3 regions of the Ureibacillus chungkukjangi genome follow, and region 3 is predicted to be linked to each of the others. Evidence: a T-box and tRNA genes for the amino acid it is inferred to sense, from the RefSeq annotation. Region 3 holds a T-box; the other regions hold tRNA genes.
The links. A T-box is a leader RNA that pairs with one kind of tRNA and senses whether it is charged. The one in region 3 lies ahead of ileS (isoleucine--tRNA ligase), so its partner is inferred to be a tRNA-Ile.
Positions count from the first base shown of each region.

Region 1 (3,245 bases), 850 kb from region 3:
GGAAGGTTAAATGGTTAGTTAAATCATGCATAAATTGTGTACTATCTATTTCGACATTGGTGTTAAATAGGTTTTACGAAAAGTGAATGATTATCCGAGATATCGAGATACTTAGAACAAATCAGATTTATAAATAAGGCTCTGTATATTTAATTGTTGTTAATAATTTGGGAAGCCTGGATTTATCTGGGCTTCCCACTTTTGGTATAGTAAGAGAAATATGGATATACAACAATAAGACATATACACGATTAAATTCGTTATAGTGAATACACCCCAAACACAAATATAGTTGTATTAATCATTTGAACCATCTGTATAAAATAACGCTTAAAAACTGTTCACAATAAAAGGCACGAAACGTTTTTAAATTAACGTTCGTGCCTTTTTTAACTGTCCCTCAAAATTTTATTTGCAACTTTATTTTGAATGATTATGTATATCTTATAAACCTTTAATGAACTAAAATATCTTCAATTTAAATACTCTCCTTCAACTTTGCACCTAAGTGTTGAAGTTCAATTCCAATTAAAGCACTTTATTGCTTGAACTAAATTTAACGCGTCCCTTTAAATTTAGTTGGATTTTTCACATAGCTTTCAATTATATATCCACATTCCGTACAAATAATATGTTCAACGGCTACTCCTATAATTGTACTATAACTATGCACCGCTCCATATCCACTTTGCTTACCCTTACCTAATTCTTTTCCACCGCATTTCGGACATTCAGTTACTTTTGCAGGTTGATTCATTCGAAAACCTCCACTTTTAATTAACATAATTTCAATTAATTTACATTATAAATCATAACTTATCTAATAACTAATGACAAATATCTAAAATTGATGTTTGGGAACTTTATTTCGTTTTAACACTGTAAGTCCACATAATCTGGCGAAAGCCGTCATAATCAAATAAGTATTACATATTAAATTTCGATAACCTTAAACTTCGATAGGTTTCTGTCATTTTAAAAATAAATGATGTCAACAGAAATTCTTTGATATTATGTTTTGTACTTTCATTACTATGACTATCCACAAATAAAAAACCAAGCAAGGTAATTATCGAGGTAATTAGAAGCTACCCCTTTAAAACGATGTATCCAATGTTTTAAACGTGAATGAAGTTCATTTACATTTTGGATATAATGTAAACCTTTGATAACGTGTTTTCCATCGTCTGATTTAATACGGTAGTGTTCTATCCCTTTTTCATTCATTGGCATACTTTTCATAGGCTCTCCAAGCATCTGTTACAAATACATTATTAGGTGTTATTTTCGAACCTATTATATGCGATAATTTATCAATATGTTTTAATAAATGTCTAAACGATTTACACATCATTGAACCCTCCAATAAGAATATTTGTTCTCATTATAACCATTCATATGAAAGGTATCAATTTTCAACATCATCCTTTAACAGAGCGATAAATAAAAAAAGTCCTAAAGGTTTGTTAATCAAACCTTTAGGACTTTTTTCTTTAAATTATGACCCGTACGGGATTCGAACCCGTGTTACCGCCGTGAAAGGGCGGTGTCTTAACCACTTGACCAACGGGCCTAACTGATATGGCGGAGAAGGAGGGATTTGAACCCTCGCGCCGGTTGCCCGACCTACACCCTTAGCAGGGGCGCCTCTTCAGCCACTTGAGTACTTCCCCATATGGCTCCGAAGGTAGGACTCGAACCTACGACCAACCGGTTAACAGCCGGTTGCTCTACCACTGAGCTACTTCGGAATATTCTTGTATGGTGGGCCTAAATGGACTCGAACCATCGACCTCACGCTTATCAGGCGTGCGCTCTAACCAGCTGAGCTATAGGCCCATACTTGGAGCGGGTGATGAGAATCGAACTCACGACATCAGCTTGGAAGGCTGAGGTTTTACCATTAAACTACACCCGCAAAAAATGGTGGGTCAGGACGGAATCGAACCGCCGACACTTAGAGCTTCAATCTAATGCTCTACCAACTGAGCTACTGACCCATCTAACCTAATTTGATTTAAATGGCGGTCCCGACCGGGATCGAACCGGCGATCTCCTGCGTGACAGGCAGGCATGTTAACCGCTACACCACGGGACCATTTGGTTGCGGGGACAGGATTTGAACCTGCGACCTTCGGGTTATGAGCCCGACGAGCTACCACTGCTCCACCCCGCGATAATATTATTTATATTTTAAAAAATGGCGGAGGCAGTAGGATTCGAACCCACGCGCGGTGTAACCCGCCTGTCGGTTTTCAAGACCGATCCCTTCAGCCAGACTTGGGTATGCCTCCGTATATTATATCTCCTATGGTGGACCTTGCAGGACTCGAACCTGCGACCGGACGGTTATGAGCCGTCTGCTCTAACCAACTGAGCTAAAGGTCCTTCAAGATGGCGGCAGAGGGGATCGAACCCCCGACCTCACGGGTATGAACCGTACGCTCTAGCCAGCTGAGCTACGCCGCCAGGATATATATATTTAAAAAATTGGTGGAGCCTAGCGGGATCGAACCGCTGACCTCCTGCGTGCAAGGCAGGCGCTCTCCCAGCTGAGCTAAGGCCCCATAAAAGGAATTTTCATTAGTGTTGCATGGTCGAGAAGACAGGATTCGAACCTGCGACCCCTTGGTCCCAAACCAAGTGCTCTACCAAGCTGAGCTACTTCTCGTATGTATTGTATTGGCGCGCCCGGCAGGAGTCGAACCCACAACCTTCTGATCCGTAGTCAGACGCTCTATCCAATTGAGCTACGGGCGCATAATAATGGTGCCGAGGACCGGAATCGAACCGGTACGGTAGTCACCTACCGCAGGATTTTAAGTCCTGTGCGTCTGCCAGTTCCGCCACCCCGGCACATTTGGAGCGGAAGACGAGGTTCGAACTCGCGACCCCCACCTTGGCAAGGTGGTGTTCTACCACTGAACTACTTCCGCATGTGCATAATAAATATTCTTGTAATCTTTAAAACTTAAATGGTGCGGGTGAAGGGAGTCGAACCCCCACGCCTTGCGGCGCTAGATCCTAAGTCTAGTGCGTCTGCCAATTCCGCCACACCCGCATTTAAGTATAAATAAAACTGGTGAGCCATGAAGGACTTGAACCTTCGACCCTCTGATTAAAAGTCAGATGCTCTACCACTGAGCTAATGGCTCTAAAAAATGGTGCCGGCGAAAGGAGTCGAACCCTCGACCTACTGATTACAAGTCAGTTGCTCTACCAACTGAGCTACACCGGCATTCTAT
Region 1 is NZ_CP085009.1:2,835,539-2,838,783, forward strand. It holds gene LG296_RS13950 (transcription initiation factor TFIIIB) at 557-757, opposite strand; partial or broken gene LG296_RS13955 (IS1595 family transposase) at 927-1,312, opposite strand; tRNA gene LG296_RS13960 (tRNA-Glu) at 1,502-1,573, opposite strand; tRNA gene LG296_RS13965 (tRNA-Ser) at 1,583-1,673, opposite strand; tRNA gene LG296_RS13970 (tRNA-Asn) at 1,677-1,751, opposite strand; tRNA gene LG296_RS13975 (tRNA-Ile) at 1,763-1,839, opposite strand; tRNA gene LG296_RS13980 (tRNA-Gly) at 1,845-1,918, opposite strand; tRNA gene LG296_RS13985 (tRNA-Phe) at 1,925-2,000, opposite strand; tRNA gene LG296_RS13990 (tRNA-Asp) at 2,023-2,098, opposite strand; tRNA gene LG296_RS13995 (tRNA-Met) at 2,102-2,176, opposite strand; tRNA gene LG296_RS14000 (tRNA-Ser) at 2,202-2,294, opposite strand; tRNA gene LG296_RS14005 (tRNA-Ile) at 2,312-2,388, opposite strand; tRNA gene LG296_RS14010 (tRNA-Met) at 2,396-2,469, opposite strand; tRNA gene LG296_RS14015 (tRNA-Ala) at 2,492-2,567, opposite strand; tRNA gene LG296_RS14020 (tRNA-Pro) at 2,595-2,671, opposite strand; tRNA gene LG296_RS14025 (tRNA-Arg) at 2,684-2,760, opposite strand; tRNA gene LG296_RS14030 (tRNA-Leu) at 2,768-2,856, opposite strand; tRNA gene LG296_RS14035 (tRNA-Gly) at 2,862-2,936, opposite strand; tRNA gene LG296_RS14040 (tRNA-Leu) at 2,977-3,061, opposite strand; tRNA gene LG296_RS14045 (tRNA-Lys) at 3,081-3,155, opposite strand; tRNA gene LG296_RS14050 (tRNA-Thr) at 3,163-3,238, opposite strand; tRNA gene LG296_RS14055 (tRNA-Val) at 3,245-3,245, opposite strand, start outside.
Region 1: it encodes a tRNA-Ile, which carries the amino acid that the T-box ahead of ileS (isoleucine--tRNA ligase) is inferred to sense. The anticodon was not compared.

Region 2 (3,245 bases), 850 kb from region 3:
CTGGAAGGTTAAGAGGAGGGGTTAGCGCAAGCGAAGCTCTGAATTGAAGCCCCAGTAAACGGCGGCCGTAACTATAACGGTCCTAAGGTAGCGAAATTCCTTGTCGGGTAAGTTCCGACCCGCACGAAAGGCGTAACGATCTGGGCACTGTCTCAACGAGAGACTCGGTGAAATTATAGTACCTGTGAAGATGCAGGTTACCCGCGACAGGACGGAAAGACCCCGTGGAGCTTTACTGTAGCCTGATATTGAATTTTGGTACAACTTGTACAGGATAGGTAGGAGCCAGAGAACTCGGAGCGCCAGCTTCGAGGGAGGCGTCGGTGGGATACTACCCTGGTTGTATTGAAATTCTAACCCATGCCCCTTAGCGGGGCAGGAGACAGTGTCAGGTGGACAGTTTGACTGGGGCGGTCGCCTCCTAAAAGGTAACGGAGGCGCCCAAAGGTTCCCTCAGAATGGTTGGAAATCATTCGTAGAGTGTAAAGGCACAAGGGAGCTTGACTGCGAGACCTACAAGTCGAGCAGGGTCGAAAGACGGGCTTAGTGATCCGGTGGTTCCGCATGGAAGGGCCATCGCTCAACGGATAAAAGCTACCCCGGGGATAACAGGCTTATCTCCCCCAAGAGTCCACATCGACGGGGAGGTTTGGCACCTCGATGTCGGCTCATCGCATCCTGGGGCTGTAGTCGGTCCCAAGGGTTGGGCTGTTCGCCCATTAAAGCGGTACGCGAGCTGGGTTCAGAACGTCGTGAGACAGTTCGGTCCCTATCCGTCGTGGGCGTAGGAAATTTGAGAGGAGCTGTCCTTAGTACGAGAGGACCGGGATGGACACACCGCTGGTGTACCAGTTGTCTTGCCAAAGGCATCGCTGGGTAGCTATGTGTGGACGGGATAAGTGCTGAAAGCATCTAAGCATGAAGCCCCCCTCAAGATGAGATTTCCCATTACGCAAGTAAGTAAGATCCCTCAAAGACGATGAGGTAGATAGGTTCGAGGTGGAAGTGTGGTGACACATGGAGCTGACGAATACTAATCGATCGAGGACTTAACCAAAATCTTGAATGCAATCAATGTCTTTATCCAGTTTTGAGAGAACAATGTTCTTTATTTATTATTACCCAGGAGGATTAGCTCAGCTGGGAGAGCACCTGCCTTACAAGCAGGGGGTCGGCGGTTCGAGCCCGTCATCCTCCACCATAAATGCCGGTGTAGCTCAGTTGGTAGAGCAACTGACTTGTAATCAGTAGGTCGAGGGTTCGACTCCTTTCGCCGGCACCATTTTTTAGAGCCATTAGCTCAGTGGTAGAGCATCTGACTTTTAATCAGAGGGTCGAAGGTTCAAGTCCTTCATGGCTCACCAGTTTTATTTATACTTAAATGCGGGTGTGGCGGAATTGGCAGACGCACTAGACTTAGGATCTAGCGCCGCAAGGCGTGGGGGTTCGACTCCCTTCACCCGCACCATTTAAGTTTTAAAGATTACAAGAATATTTATTATGCACATGCGGAAGTAGTTCAGTGGTAGAACACCACCTTGCCAAGGTGGGGGTCGCGAGTTCGAACCTCGTCTTCCGCTCCAAATGTGCCGGGGTGGCGGAACTGGCAGACGCACAGGACTTAAAATCCTGCGGTAGGTGACTACCGTACCGGTTCGATTCCGGTCCTCGGCACCATTATTATGCGCCCGTAGCTCAATTGGATAGAGCGTCTGACTACGGATCAGAAGGTTGTGGGTTCGACTCCTGCCGGGCGCGCCAATACAATACATACGAGAAGTAGCTCAGCTTGGTAGAGCACTTGGTTTGGGACCAAGGGGTCGCAGGTTCGAATCCTGTCTTCTCGACCATGCAACACTAATGAAAATTCCTTTTATGGGGCCTTAGCTCAGCTGGGAGAGCGCCTGCCTTGCACGCAGGAGGTCAGCGGTTCGATCCCGCTAGGCTCCACCAATTTTTTAAATATATATATCCTGGCGGCGTAGCTCAGCTGGCTAGAGCGTACGGTTCATACCCGTGAGGTCGGGGGTTCGATCCCCTCTGCCGCCATCTTGAAGGACCTTTAGCTCAGTTGGTTAGAGCAGACGGCTCATAACCGTCCGGTCGCAGGTTCGAGTCCTGCAAGGTCCACCATAGGAGATATAATATACGGAGGCATACCCAAGTCTGGCTGAAGGGATCGGTCTTGAAAACCGACAGGCGGGTTACACCGCGCGTGGGTTCGAATCCTACTGCCTCCGCCATTTTTTAAAATATAAATAATATTATCGCGGGGTGGAGCAGTGGTAGCTCGTCGGGCTCATAACCCGAAGGTCGCAGGTTCAAATCCTGTCCCCGCAACCAAATGGTCCCGTGGTGTAGCGGTTAACATGCCTGCCTGTCACGCAGGAGATCGCCGGTTCGATCCCGGTCGGGACCGCCATTTAAATCAAATTAGGTTAGATGGGTCAGTAGCTCAGTTGGTAGAGCATTAGATTGAAGCTCTAAGTGTCGGCGGTTCGATTCCGTCCTGACCCACCATTTTTTGCGGGTGTAGTTTAATGGTAAAACCTCAGCCTTCCAAGCTGATGTCGTGAGTTCGATTCTCATCACCCGCTCCAAGTATGGGCCTATAGCTCAGCTGGTTAGAGCGCACGCCTGATAAGCGTGAGGTCGATGGTTCGAGTCCATTTAGGCCCACCATACAAGAATATTCCGAAGTAGCTCAGTGGTAGAGCAACCGGCTGTTAACCGGTTGGTCGTAGGTTCGAGTCCTACCTTCGGAGCCATATGGGGAAGTACTCAAGTGGCTGAAGAGGCGCCCCTGCTAAGGGTGTAGGTCGGGCAACCGGCGCGAGGGTTCAAATCCCTCCTTCTCCGCCATATCAGTTAGGCCCGTTGGTCAAGTGGTTAAGACACCGCCCTTTCACGGCGGTAACACGGGTTCGAATCCCGTACGGGTCATATAAAAATATTTTTTTATAAAAAGGCTTGAAATAATATACATTTATGGTATTATAAATCTTGTCTTAATTAAATGTACTTTATTAAATTAAGTAAAGTCATTCATAGTCTAGTGATGATGGCAAAGAGGTCACACCCGTTCCCATACCGAACACGGAAGTTAAGCTCTTTAGCGCCGATGGTAGTTGGGGGATTCCCCCTGTGAGAGTAGGACGTCGCTAGGCATATTACCCAGGAGGATTAGCTCAGCTGGGAGAGCACCTGCCTTACAAGCAGGGGGTCGGCGGTTCGAGCCCGTCATC
Region 2 is NZ_CP085009.1:2,838,791-2,842,035, reverse strand. It holds rRNA gene LG296_RS14165 (23S ribosomal RNA) at 1-1,057, shown strand, start outside; tRNA gene LG296_RS14160 (tRNA-Val) at 1,126-1,201, shown strand; tRNA gene LG296_RS14155 (tRNA-Thr) at 1,207-1,282, shown strand; tRNA gene LG296_RS14150 (tRNA-Lys) at 1,290-1,364, shown strand; tRNA gene LG296_RS14145 (tRNA-Leu) at 1,384-1,468, shown strand; tRNA gene LG296_RS14140 (tRNA-Gly) at 1,509-1,583, shown strand; tRNA gene LG296_RS14135 (tRNA-Leu) at 1,589-1,677, shown strand; tRNA gene LG296_RS14130 (tRNA-Arg) at 1,685-1,761, shown strand; tRNA gene LG296_RS14125 (tRNA-Pro) at 1,774-1,850, shown strand; tRNA gene LG296_RS14120 (tRNA-Ala) at 1,878-1,953, shown strand; tRNA gene LG296_RS14115 (tRNA-Met) at 1,976-2,049, shown strand; tRNA gene LG296_RS14110 (tRNA-Ile) at 2,057-2,133, shown strand; tRNA gene LG296_RS14105 (tRNA-Ser) at 2,151-2,243, shown strand; tRNA gene LG296_RS14100 (tRNA-Met) at 2,269-2,343, shown strand; tRNA gene LG296_RS14095 (tRNA-Asp) at 2,347-2,422, shown strand; tRNA gene LG296_RS14090 (tRNA-Phe) at 2,445-2,520, shown strand; tRNA gene LG296_RS14085 (tRNA-Gly) at 2,527-2,600, shown strand; tRNA gene LG296_RS14080 (tRNA-Ile) at 2,606-2,682, shown strand; tRNA gene LG296_RS14075 (tRNA-Asn) at 2,694-2,768, shown strand; tRNA gene LG296_RS14070 (tRNA-Ser) at 2,772-2,862, shown strand; tRNA gene LG296_RS14065 (tRNA-Glu) at 2,872-2,943, shown strand; rRNA gene rrf (5S ribosomal RNA) at 3,052-3,167, shown strand; tRNA gene LG296_RS14055 (tRNA-Val) at 3,178-3,245, shown strand, end outside.
Region 2: it encodes a tRNA-Ile, which carries the amino acid that the T-box ahead of ileS (isoleucine--tRNA ligase) is inferred to sense. The anticodon was not compared.

Region 3 (3,245 bases):
GTAGTTAGGAGCATATAGTTATGTAAAATTGAATCCTTGGAATCTCTATAATTTTCATCTGAAATTTCCCAATTCATCTCTCGTTGAAAGCTACTTAAAAAAGCCTGTATATCCCTCACAATCATCACCCTAATCTCGTAAATTTTATAGATAATTTTAACATAAATATCCAGGAGGGAAACGATATTTGACGTGTCGTTTTTTAATGAACTTATTGCGTTATAGTCGATCGCGTGTTGGCGACGTGAAATCTCGTGAATTTTCCGTATGTAAGATATTTTTAGCGTTTACTCTTGGAATGAATACCACTTTTAAGATGGCTTCTGGGTGGGGAGGTTTTCATTTGGTGGATGAACTTCATTTTGCTTTATTTGTTTGATTTTTTTGACTTTCATTTGACTTATGACTTGTAGTAGCGTTGCTGTATCGTCGTAATACCGCTCACTTTGCTACCTTTGAGCGCGGTTTCTCTGCCGCATCGTCGCAATACCGCTCACTTTGCTACCTTCCTTTGCGGTTCCTCTGCCTAATCGTCGCAATACCACTCGCTTTGCTACCTTCCATTGCGGTTCCTCTGCCCCATCGGCGCAATACCACCCTCTTTGCTACCTTCCACCGCGTTTCCTCTGCCTCATCGGCGCAATCTCGCTCGCTTTGCTACCTTCCACCGCGTTCTCCCTTCTCTATCGTCGCAATACCACTCGCTTTGCTACCTTCCGCCGCTGTTCCCCTGCCTCGTCGTCGCAATACCGCTCGCTTTGCTACCTTCCGCCGCGGTTCCTCTGCCCCATCGGCGCAATACCACCCTCTTTGCTACCTTCCACCGCGTTTCCTCTGCCTCATCGGCGCAATCTCGCTCGCTTTGCTACCTTCCATTGCGGTTCCTCTGCCCCATCGTCGCAATCTCACCCTCTTTGCTACCTTCCACCGCGTTCTCCCTTCTCCATCGTCGCAATACCGCTCGCTTTGCTACAACCTTCGAGCTACTTCCTCGTCCAATCGTCGTAATCTCCCCCCACTTTACTACCTTCTGAAGTATTTCCCCCACCATCCTGTAGCAATACCACTCGTCACACCGCCTCTTCGTGATACCGAATCTCACAATCCTCGCCGAGCCCAAGCTATTTCGCCGCAATCCTGCCACAAATCCCCCCGCAATCTCCTCAAAATAAAATTAATTTAATATTGACAAAATTCAATTACTTGCATACAATATGTTTCAATAAAAGCATACAAATTCGTTGATGAGAAAGAGTAGTGTTTCGTCTTGTTCCCCAGAGAGCTGACATTTTGGTGAAAGTCAGTGTTCAAGTGTAGCATGAAAATCCTCTCTGAGAAGGTTAGCTGAAATCAGTAAGCGAGCCCGGGTGTCTACCGTTAAAAAGAACACGTATGATTGTACGTTGCTAAGTGCTATTGGACCGGCTTCAATAGAATTAGGGTGGTATCGCGGTTAACCCCGTCCCTTACTTGGGACGGGGTTTTTTGTATGCCTTTTATACAAAATGTATAGGAGGAATGACTTTTATGGGTAAAGAATCGCTGCAAGACCGAGAACAAAGAATTCGACAGTTTTGGGAAAAAGAGAAGATTTTTGAGAAGTCCATTCAAAACCGTAAAGAAAATACACCCTTTGTATTTTACGAGGGACCGCCGACTGCCAATGGCTTACCCCATGTTGGTCACGCTTTAGGGAGAACGGTTAAGGATGTGGTGGCCCGCTACAAAACCATGCAGGGTTATTTAGTTGAACGAAAAGCAGGCTGGGATACTCATGGCTTGCCTGTTGAATTAGGTGTTGAAAAACAGCTTGGCATTTCTGGCAAACAGGAAATCGAACGATATGGCATTTCCCACTTTATCGAAAAATGTAAGGGGAGTGTATTCACCTATGAAAAGATTTGGCGTTCCTTTACGGAGGAGCTCGCTTATTGGGTGGACCTTGACAATCCCTATCTCACACTAAGTAATGAGTATATCGAAAGTGTCTGGAATATTCTTAGCAAGGTTCATCAGGATCAATTGCTTTATAAGGGACACCGCGTTTCACCGTATTGCCCGAGCTGCCAAACTTCTTTAAGCTCGCATGAAGTTGCTCAAGGCTATAAAGACGTGAAGGATTTATCGGCCACAGTGAAATTCAAGCTCGTAGACGCAGATGAATTCTTCCTAGGATGGACGACAACACCTTGGACATTACCGGCAAATGTGGCGCTCGCTATGAATCCTAGCCTCACTTATGTAAAGGCTGAATTTCAGGGAGAAATCTATATCGTTGCAAAATCTCTTTTATCAACAGTTCTCGGCTCACAGGCAGCTGTGATCAGTGAACATAAGGGAACAGAATTTGAAGGATTCGCCTACCACCCTCCTTTCGACTATGTAACGGTTGAAAAAGGGCATTTCGTTGTCATGGCTGATTATGTTACTGAAACGAGTGGTACGGGAATTGTCCATATCGCACCTGCTTATGGGGAAGATGATTACAGGACTATTCAGCAAAATGGACTTTCCTTTGTAAATGTCGTAAACCAGCAAGGTCGATACACGAAGGAAGTTACAGAGCTAGCAGGGAAATTTGTGAAGGAGTGTGATGTAGAAATCATTAAATTATTAGCTACATCAAATTGCCTTTTCCATAAGGAGAAATACACACATAGCTACCCGCACTGCTGGCGATGTGATTCTCCTCTGCTCTACTACGCGACAGATAGCTGGTTTATCAAGATGTCATCACTAAAAAAACAATTGCTTGAAAATAACGAGACCGTAACCTGGTATCCCGCGCATATTAAAGATGGCCGTTTTGGCAATTTCCTTGAAAACGTTGTGGATTGGAATATTAGCCGTAATCGTTATTGGGGTACGCCATTAAACGTTTGGATTTGCAATTCCTGTAATCACGAATTTGTACCAGCTAGTATTGAAGAATTAAGAATGCGTGCAGCGAAGCCCCTTCCTGAAAGCCTTGAGCTTCACAAGCCTTATATCGATGATGTCACATGTACTTGTCCAAAATGTCATGACGAGATGCAGCGAACACCTGAAGTTATTGATGTCTGGTTCGACAGCGGCTCCATGCCATTCGCTCAGCATCATTATCCATTTAAGCAAGAAACTTTCCAAAAACAGTTTCCTGCTGATGTCGTTATTGAGGGAATCGATCAAACCAGAGGATTTTTCTATAGCTTGCTTGCTGTTTCAACTCTTTACACGGGTAAGGCGCCGTATAAAAATGTCTTATC
Region 3 is NZ_CP085009.1:3,689,441-3,692,685, forward strand. It holds gene LG296_RS18220 (MazG nucleotide pyrophosphohydrolase domain-containing protein) at 1-77, opposite strand, end outside; T-box leader at 1,233-1,470, shown strand; gene ileS (isoleucine--tRNA ligase) at 1,528-3,245, shown strand, end outside.